Regions from separate parts of the Amycolatopsis sp. WAC 04169 genome, predicted to be linked through region 2. Evidence: riboswitches for the same ligand, from Rfam matches in the RefSeq annotation. Region 2 holds a riboswitch; the other holds the start of a gene.
The links. A riboswitch is a leader RNA that binds a small molecule or an ion and turns the genes downstream of it on or off. The one in region 2 is predicted to bind cobalamin.
Positions count from the first base shown of each region.

Region 1: linked by a shared signal. The riboswitch ahead of metE (5-methyltetrahydropteroyltriglutamate--homocysteine S-methyltransferase) and the one ahead of DMC61_RS10135 (prenyltransferase/squalene oxidase repeat-containing protein) in region 2 are both predicted to bind cobalamin.

Region 1 is NZ_QHJI01000002.1:283,541-287,721, reverse strand. Features, by position in the region: gene metE (5-methyltetrahydropteroyltriglutamate--homocysteine S-methyltransferase) at 1-1,653, opposite strand, end outside; cobalamin riboswitch at 1,752-1,966, opposite strand; gene DMC61_RS06180 (ribonucleotide-diphosphate reductase subunit beta) at 2,231-3,307, opposite strand; gene DMC61_RS06175 (ribonucleoside-diphosphate reductase subunit alpha) at 3,379-4,181, opposite strand, start outside.
Region 2 is NZ_QHJI01000004.1:189,183-193,363, reverse strand. Features, by position in the region: gene DMC61_RS42010 (LuxR family transcriptional regulator) at 1-657, shown strand, start outside; gene DMC61_RS10135 (prenyltransferase/squalene oxidase repeat-containing protein) at 1,034-2,041, opposite strand; cobalamin riboswitch at 2,073-2,222, opposite strand; cobalamin riboswitch at 2,316-2,383, shown strand; gene DMC61_RS10130 (hypothetical protein) at 2,473-4,181, shown strand, end outside.

The sequences.
Region 1 (4,181 bases), on a different contig from region 2:
CTTGACGGGTTTGCCGGTCAGGCCCTGCGCGTAGCGCGCCCATTCGACGGTCATCGGTTCCGGACGCGAGACGTCGCCGTACAGGATCGGCGGCCGGACGCAGCGCGAACCGTAGGACTGCACCCAGCCGAAGTCGGTGGCCGCGAAACCGGCCAGCCGCTCGGCGAAGTACTGCACCATGTCGTTGCGCTCGGGCTCGCCGTGCACCAGCACGTCGAGGCCGAGGTCTTCCTGCAGCCGGATGACACGCTGGATCTCGGCCTTCATCGCGGCTTCGTAGCCCGGGTCGTCCAGCGAACCCGCCTTGTGCGCCGCCCGCGCCTTGCGGACTTCGGTGGTCTGCGGGAACGAGCCGATCGTCGTGCTCGGCAACGGCGGCAGCTTCAGCGCGGCCTGCTGGGCCACCGCGCGCCGGGCATAGGGGGAGCGGACAGTGTCCTCCGGCCGCAACGCCTCCAGCCGGGCGCGGACCCCGCTGTCGGCCAGGTCGGCCGCCGTCGCGCGATCCGTGGCGGCGGCACGCGCGGCGGAGAGGTCGACACCTTCTTCCTTCAACGCGCGCCCGAGCAGGACGACCTCGTCGACCTTCTGCCTGGCGAAAGCGAGCCAGCCCTTCAGCCGCGGGTGAAGTCCGTCCTCCCGTTCGACGTCGTAGGGCACGTGCAGCAGCGAGCAGGACGTCGACACGCTGACCGACTTCGCGGTGCCCAGCACCATCGCCGCCCGGCTGAGCGCGCGGGTCGGATCCGTGCGCCAGACGTTGCGCCCGTCGACCACGCCGGCCAGCACTTCCTTGTCCCGCAAGGCGGGTTCGGCGGCGACGGCGTCCACAAAGGACTCATCGGTGACGAGATCGACGGCGATGGCGTCGATCGGGGAGCGGGCGAGCACACCGAGGCCGCGTCCGAGCCCGCCGAAGTACCCGGCGACCAGGATCTTCGGCCGCGCGGTCTCCTTCGCGAGCCGGTGGTAGGCGCGGATGAGCGCGTTGAGCTCCCGCTCGCTGCGGTCCGCGGCGAAGGCGGGCTCGTCGAACTGGACCCACTCGACGCCTTCGTCGTGCAGACGACGCAGTAGTTCGACGTAGCCGTCGAGAAGGTTGTCGAGCAGTTCCAGCGGACGGAAGCCCTCCGGAGCCGTCTCGGCCGGCTTCGCGAGCAGCAGGAACGTCACCGGACCCACGAGCACCGGCCGGGTCTCGACGCCGATCGCGCGGGCTTCGCGGTACTCGTCGAGCGGCTTGGTGCCGGTGAGCGAGAACGTCGTGTCCGGGCCGAGTTCGGGGACGATGTAGTGGTAGTTCGTGTCGAACCACTTCGTCATCTCCATCGCCGGCGCGTCCTGCACCCCGCGTGCGGCGGCGAAGTAGGTGTCGAGCGGCGAGAGGCCGAGCGTGGTGAAGCGCTCCGGCAGCGCTCCGAACAGCTCGGCGGTGTCGAGCACCTGGTCGTAATGGGAGAACGTGTTGGAGGGGACGGAATCCAGCCCCGCGTCCTTGAGCTCCCGCCAGGTGCGGGTGCGCAGCGCGCGGCCGGTGCCGAGCAGTTCGGCCTCGTCGATCTTGCCCGCCCAGAAGCGTTCGAGTGAACGCTTGAGTTCCCGGTCCGGTCCGATCCGGGGGTAGCCCAGCACTGTCGTGCCGATTTCGGTCACAGCTCTCTCCTCGCGAGCTTGTCGGGCGAGCCCGGAGCGCGCAGGAGTGACCGCCGTTCGGTCGTGCCCATCCCACGAGGCCCGGACTCACGCACGCCGTCGGCGCGCGTACCACGGGCAGGTCTTCGGACTCGTGGGCGACTCGCTCGCTCCTACCGGCCGTCGCTTCCCGGGACGCCGTGTCCCAGTGCTTTACCGTGTCTCGCACGGTGACGGCTTTCGTTCCCACATACCGCTGCGGGGCAGTCCCGGATTCGCACCGGGTTCCCTGTTACCTCGCCCGGCCTGGGAGGCCGGGTGAACCAGTAGCACTCCGGAGCGTACCGAGGGGCGCCAGTGGCCCGCTGGACATGTGACGAACCGGACGCCACGCGTGATCGGATGGACGACTCGCGTGATTGAACGGCGAACTCGCGTGATCGAAGGCGTAACTCGCGTGTCTGGAGACGGAACACGCCGGGCGGAGGCCGCCCGGCGTGTCGTCCGTCTGGTCACGCGAGTTCGCCGTTCAATCACGCGAGTTACGTGTCTGATCACGCGAGTTCGCGATTCGAACACGCGAGTTACGAGGTCGGGGTCAGTCCCAGTCGAGGGCGCCGCCGGACTGGTACTCGATGACGCGGGTCTCGAAGAAGTTCTTCTCCTTCTTGAGGTCCATCGCCTCCGACATCCACGGGAACGGGTTCTCGGTCTCGCCGAAGATCGGCGCGAGGCCGATCTGCTGGGCCCGCCGGTCGGTGATGAAGTGCATGTACTGCTCGATCAGCTCGGCCGAGAGCCCGAGCATGCCGCGCGGCATGGTGTCGCGGGCGTAGGCGACCTCGAGCTCGCACGCCTCGGTCAGCATCGTCCGGATCTCCGCCTGGAACTCCTCGGTCCACAGGTGCGGGTTCTCGATCTTGATCTGGTTGATGCAGTCGATGCCGAAGTTCAGGTGGATCGACTCGTCGCGCAGGATGTACTGGTACTGCTCGGCGATGCCGATCATCTTGTTCCGGCGGCCGAGCGAGAGGATCTGCGCGAAACCGGTGTAGAACCACATGCCCTCGAAGATCACGTAGAACGCGACGAGGTCACGCAGGAAGTTCTGGTCGGCTTCCGGGGTGCCGGTCTCGAAGTCCGGGTTCTCCAGGTTCTGCGTGTACTTCAACGCCCACGCGTCCTTGTCCGAGATGGACGGGACCTCGCGGTACATGTTGAACAGCTCGCCCTCGACCAGGCCGAGGCTCTCGCAGATGTACTGGAAGGTGTGCGTGTGCACGGCCTCCTCGAACGCCTGGCGCAGCAGGTACTGGCGGCATTCGGGGTTCGTGATCTGCCGGTACACCGCGAGCACGATGTTGTTGGCCACCAGCGACTCGGCGGTGGCGAAGAAGCCGAGGTTGCGCTTGAGCATGGTGCGCTCGTCCTCGGTGAGACCGTCGGGCGACTTCCACAGCGCGATGTCGGCCTGCATGGCGACCTCGGTCGGCATCCAGTGGTTGTTGCAGCCGGCGAGGTACTTCTCCCACGCCCAGGTGTACTTCATCGGCAGCAGCTGGTTGACGTCGGCGCGGGCGTTGATCATCCGCTTGTCGTCGACGTTGATGCGGGCGGCGCCGACTTCGATCTCACCGAGGCCCGTGGCGTCGGTGGAGGCGTCAAAGGTTGTCATAAAGAGCTCCAAGAGGGGGTCGTGAGTGGTAAGGACGGTTAGAACCGTCCTTACCACTCACGAGGATGTCGTTACTGGCAGGCTTCGCAGTCGGGGTCGTCGATCCGGCAGGCGGCGCCTTCGGTGGCGACGAAGTCGACGTCCGAGACCTTCGGCATCTCCTTCGGCTCCGGCTTGGCGGCCGGGGCGGGAGCGGTCACCGGCACGGCCGGGACCGCGGCGGAAGCCGACGGAGCGGGCGAAGCGGCGGGAGCCGGGGCGGCGGCGGGCTTCGGCGAAGCGGGTGCGGCGGGGGCCGGGGTGGCCGAGACCGCGTTCAGCTTGCCGTCGGTGCCGCGCAGGGTGCTCTTCTCCACGTGCGTCGCGGACCGGGCCCGCAGGTAGTACGTGGTCTTGAGGCCCTTGTGCCAGGCGTAGCGGTACAGCTCGTCGAGCTTGCGGCCGCTGGGCGCCGCGATGTACAGGTTCAGCGACTGCGCCTGGTCGATCCACTTCTGCCGACGCGAACCGGCGTCCACCAGCCACTTGGACTCGATCTCGAACGCGGTCGCGTACAGCGCCTTCAGGTCGTCCGGCACGCGGTCGATCTGGCCGAGGCTGCCGTCGAAGTACTTCAGGTCCGACACCATGACCTCGTCCCACAGCCCGCGCTCCTTGAGCGAGCGGACCAGGTGCGGGTTCACCACGGTGAAGTCACCGGACATGTTCGACTTGACGAACAGGTTCTGGAACAGCGGCTCGATCGACTGCCCGACGCCGCAGATGTTGGAGATCGTCGCGGTCGGCGCGATCGCCATCACGTTGGAGTTGCGCATACCGACGGTCTTGACCCGCTCGCGCAGCGGCGCCCAGTCCAAAGTGGACGAGGTGTCGA
Region 2 (4,181 bases):
CTGAGCAGGCTCGAAGATCTCGCTTCGGGCGTCTCCGGCGACCAGCCGGTGATCCGCGTGCTGGCCACTCCGCAACTCGTCGAGGCGGCCGTCAGCACCGGGCGTCCTGAACGCGCCCGTGCCGCGCTGGAGGTGTTCGACCGCTGGACCCTGGCCGGGGCGGAGCCCTGCTGGCTCGCGCTGAGCCACCGCTGTCACGCGCTGATGGCGTCGGATCCCGGCGTGGCGGAACGGCGTTTCCGGCTGGCCGTCGAGGCGCACCGGCGGGCGGGCGGCGCGGTGGAACTCGCCAGGACCAGGTTCGCGTACGCCACCCTGCTGCGACGCCATCGCCGGACCCGCGACGCCCGCGACCAGTTCCGCGATGCCTTGCGTGGCTTCGAAAACGTCGGCGCCACCCGGTTCGCCGAACGGGCCCGGGCCGGGCTGCGGGCGGCGGGCGAGACCGTCGACGTACCGCACCGGTCGCTCGCCGGCCTCACCCCGCAACAGGACGCCATCACCCGGCTGGTGGCGGCGGGGGAGACGAACAAGGAGATCGCGCGGCGGCTGGTGATCAGCCACCGGACGGTGGACCACCACCTGCGGAACATATTCACCGCACTGGGGGTGCGGTCCCGCGTGGAACTCGCGCGCCGTGTCGCCGCCGGCGAGTGACGCCGCCCGTCACTCACGTGATCGAAGGCGCGACTCGCGTGATTGGAGGCGTAACACTCGAGTTCCGCCTCCAATCACGTGAGTCACGTCCCTGATCACGCGAGTTACGCCTTCGCTCACGCCGCGCCCTGGGCTTCCGCCACTCGCGACCACCTGTACCGAACGGCGGCTTCGCGTGATCGAACGGACGGCAGGTGTGATCAGACGGACGACACGCGTGACCGGATGGACGACACGACCACGGCGAAGCCTCCGCCGCGAGTCGTCCGCCCAGACACGCGTGTCGTCCGTCTGATCACGTGTGTCGTCCATCCAGTCACGCAAGACGTCCAGTAGAGGGACGGTCGGAACTGTCCCTACTGGTCACGAGGTGGCGTTACGGGCAGGCGAGTACCGGCGCCTGCGGACGTCCGCCGCCGTGCAGGTCGCTCAACGGAACCCTGGCCAGGCCCAGGATCGCCTGTGCGGTCGCGCGCGGGGCGGTTGTCGGGTTCAGACCGGTGGCGTCGTAGGCGATCGCGCCGCGGTCCGGCTCGGCGCCGGCGCAGCCGGTCTGCAGTGAGCGCAGGAATTCCCGCGCCTTGCCCGCGGCGGCGGGACGGTGACCGGCCAGCGCTTCCGCGGCGAGGCCGGTGCTGTTGGCGTTGGGCGCGTTCGTGCCGAAGCCGAAGCCGCCGTTCGCGTGCTGCTTCGTGACCAGCCACGAGATGCCCTCGCGGGCGTTCACCGGGTCACCGACGGCGCGCAAGGCCTGGACGACCGTCGCGGTCGCGTCGACGTCGCTCGTGCACGTCGCTTCGCCGAAGTTCTGCGGGAAACCGCCGTCCGCGCACTGGGTGCCCGCGAGGAACGTCACGGCCGGAGCCGGGGCGCCGCCGGGCGTACGGTCCAGCGCCAGCAGGGCGAGCGACTGCGTGAGGGCGTTGGAGTAGTCGCCGTATTCGGAGCGGTCGGAGAACCGGCCGGACGGCGTGAGCAGCGAGAGCAGGCCAGCCTTCAGGTCGACGCCGCCGAACGACGCCGGATCCTTGCTCCGGATCTGCGCGGCGAGCATCAGTTTGGCGTGCGCGCCCGCGTAGGACTCGGTGCCGCCGCCGACGTAGGCGGTGGTGATCTCCGGTTTCGCGAGCCAGGCGATCGCCTTGCCCGCGTTCGTGTCCGACACCCCGGCCGCGGCGAACGCGAAGATCGCGTCGATCGTCAGGCCCTGGTCCGGGAACTTCTGGCCGCCGAAGTCGGCCTCGAACCGTTCGCCGTCGGTCATCTGCCTGGCGAGCCAGCCCGCAGCGGCATCGGCCTTGTTGTGGGTGGCCGCGGCCGCCGGCGGAGCGGCGACCAGCCCGATGCCGCACAGCAGGGCGACAGCGTAAACCAAACGTCTCATGAGAACCCTTTCCCGCATTTCCACGACAGGAGTCGGTGACATAGCGCGACATGGGTGACCGGGCTCGCCTGGAAGGCACACCGTTGCGGGACAGCGCCGGACTCTCACCGGACTTCCCCCACGACCGCGCGAGAAGACTCTCACCCCGGTCGAACGCGGGATACCGCCGGGTGCCGATGTGATCCTGGCAACCGACCTGGTCAGCGGTACCTGCCGGAGGTGAACGGGTGTTAACCTCGGCTGGCTCCACAACAGAACACCGCCGCCCGTGACGGGGAAGCCGGTCGAAATCCGGCGCTGTCGCGCAACCGTGGGCCCTTCGCAGGGGCAAGCCGGGATACCGAACGGGCGGATGAACGAACCACTGTCGCGATAAACAGGGGTGACCGCGGCGTCCCGCGCTGTCCTCCGCCATGCCGCAAGGAGGAGACATGCGCCGCGGGTACCTGGCCGCGTCGGCGTTCGCCGTCGGTGCCGCCCTGATCGCCGCACCGCTCGCCGGGACGGCGACGGCCGCGAACGATCCCGGCGCGGCGAAGGCGAATTCCCGCTGGCTCGCGACGAAGCTGAAGCCGGACGGCACGCTCGACAACCCCAGCGGCGGCTCGCTGCCCGACCACGGCCTGATGCTCGACGTGCTCTTCGCGATGCACGCCGCGGGCGAGGGCGCGCGGGCCGAGCCGATCGTGAAGTTCCTCGACGACCAGGGCCACGCCACCGACTACTTCACCTGGGACGGGCTCGCTCCCGGTGCCGGCTACGACAAGATCGTCGTCGGCGGCGCCGTGGCGAAGACGCTGGTCGCCGCCCAGGTCTCCGGCCGGAACCCCCGGGCCTTCGACGGCTACGACCTGGTCGCCGAAACCCAGGGCGCGATCATGCGCAAAGGCCCCGACAAGGGCCGGATCAGCGACTACTCGAAGGATCCCGCGCTCGCCGACGCGGTGAGCAACAACGCGAACATGTTCGGCCAGGCGCTCGGGGTGATCGGCCTCGCCGCCGCGGGCGCGAACGACCGGCTCGCCATCGACAAACTGCTGACCCAGCAGTGTTCCGAGGGCTACTTCCGCGTCCTCTTCTCCTACATCCCGACGAAGGAGACCGGCGACCACGTCACCCCGGACGGCCGCAAGGTCTCGACCTGTGACGAGGGCAAACCACTCGGCCTTTCCCCGACCGACGGGGACGCCACCGGCCTCGCCCTCTCGGCGCTGCTGGCCGCGAAGAAGGCGGGCGCGGCCGGTCTCGACGCCCCGATCGCCAAGACCGTCTCCTGGCTCAAGGCGAACCAGAAGCCCGGCGGCGGCTGGGGCGGCGGTGTCGGCACCGAGGCGCCGAACACCAACAGCACCGGCCTGATCGTCCAAGCGCTCGTCGACACCGGCGGCGCGGACACGGCGGTGGACAAGGGCGTGCGGTACCTCAAATCCGCGCAGGCGAACGCCGCGGCCGATGCCGGGAACAAGCTCGCGGGCGAACTCGGCGCGATCGCCTACGACCCGGCTTCCTACGAAGCCGCCCGCTCCTCCGGTATCAGCGGCGCCGACACCTGGATCCGCGCGAGTGCCCAGGCTTCGCTCGGGTTGTCGCAGGTCGGCTTCTACGCGCTCGCGAAGGGCGAAACCGTGCCGCCGGCCACCGGAGTCCCGGAAACCCCGGCCCCGACGACGCAGCCGCACAAGCCTGCTCCGAAACCCAAGAAATTCGTCACTCCCAGGGCCTCCACCGGCGCCCGGGTATCGACGGTAGCGGCGATCACCACCCCCGTCGCCGCGACCCCGGCCGCCCGCCTCGGTGCCTACCTGACGAACCGGCTCGTCGGCGGCGACCACGTGGAGGTCACCGAGGACGGCAAGACCTACGTCGACTACGACGCCACCGCCGATGTGGTGCTGGCCTTGCGGGCGCTGGACCAGCAGCCGGATTCGGTCGCCCGCGCTTCACAATTCCTTCTGAAGCCGGAATCCGTCCAGGCCTACGCCCACGGCGCGCCGTACGAGCAGGGCGAGGCGGCGTACGCCGAACCGCTCGCGAAACTCGTGCTCGTCGCCGAATTCTCGAAGTCGGACGCCGCCGGTCCGTTGCGTGCCGATCTGGTGAAACTGCGCGGTGCCGACGGGGAATTCACCGACACCGGATC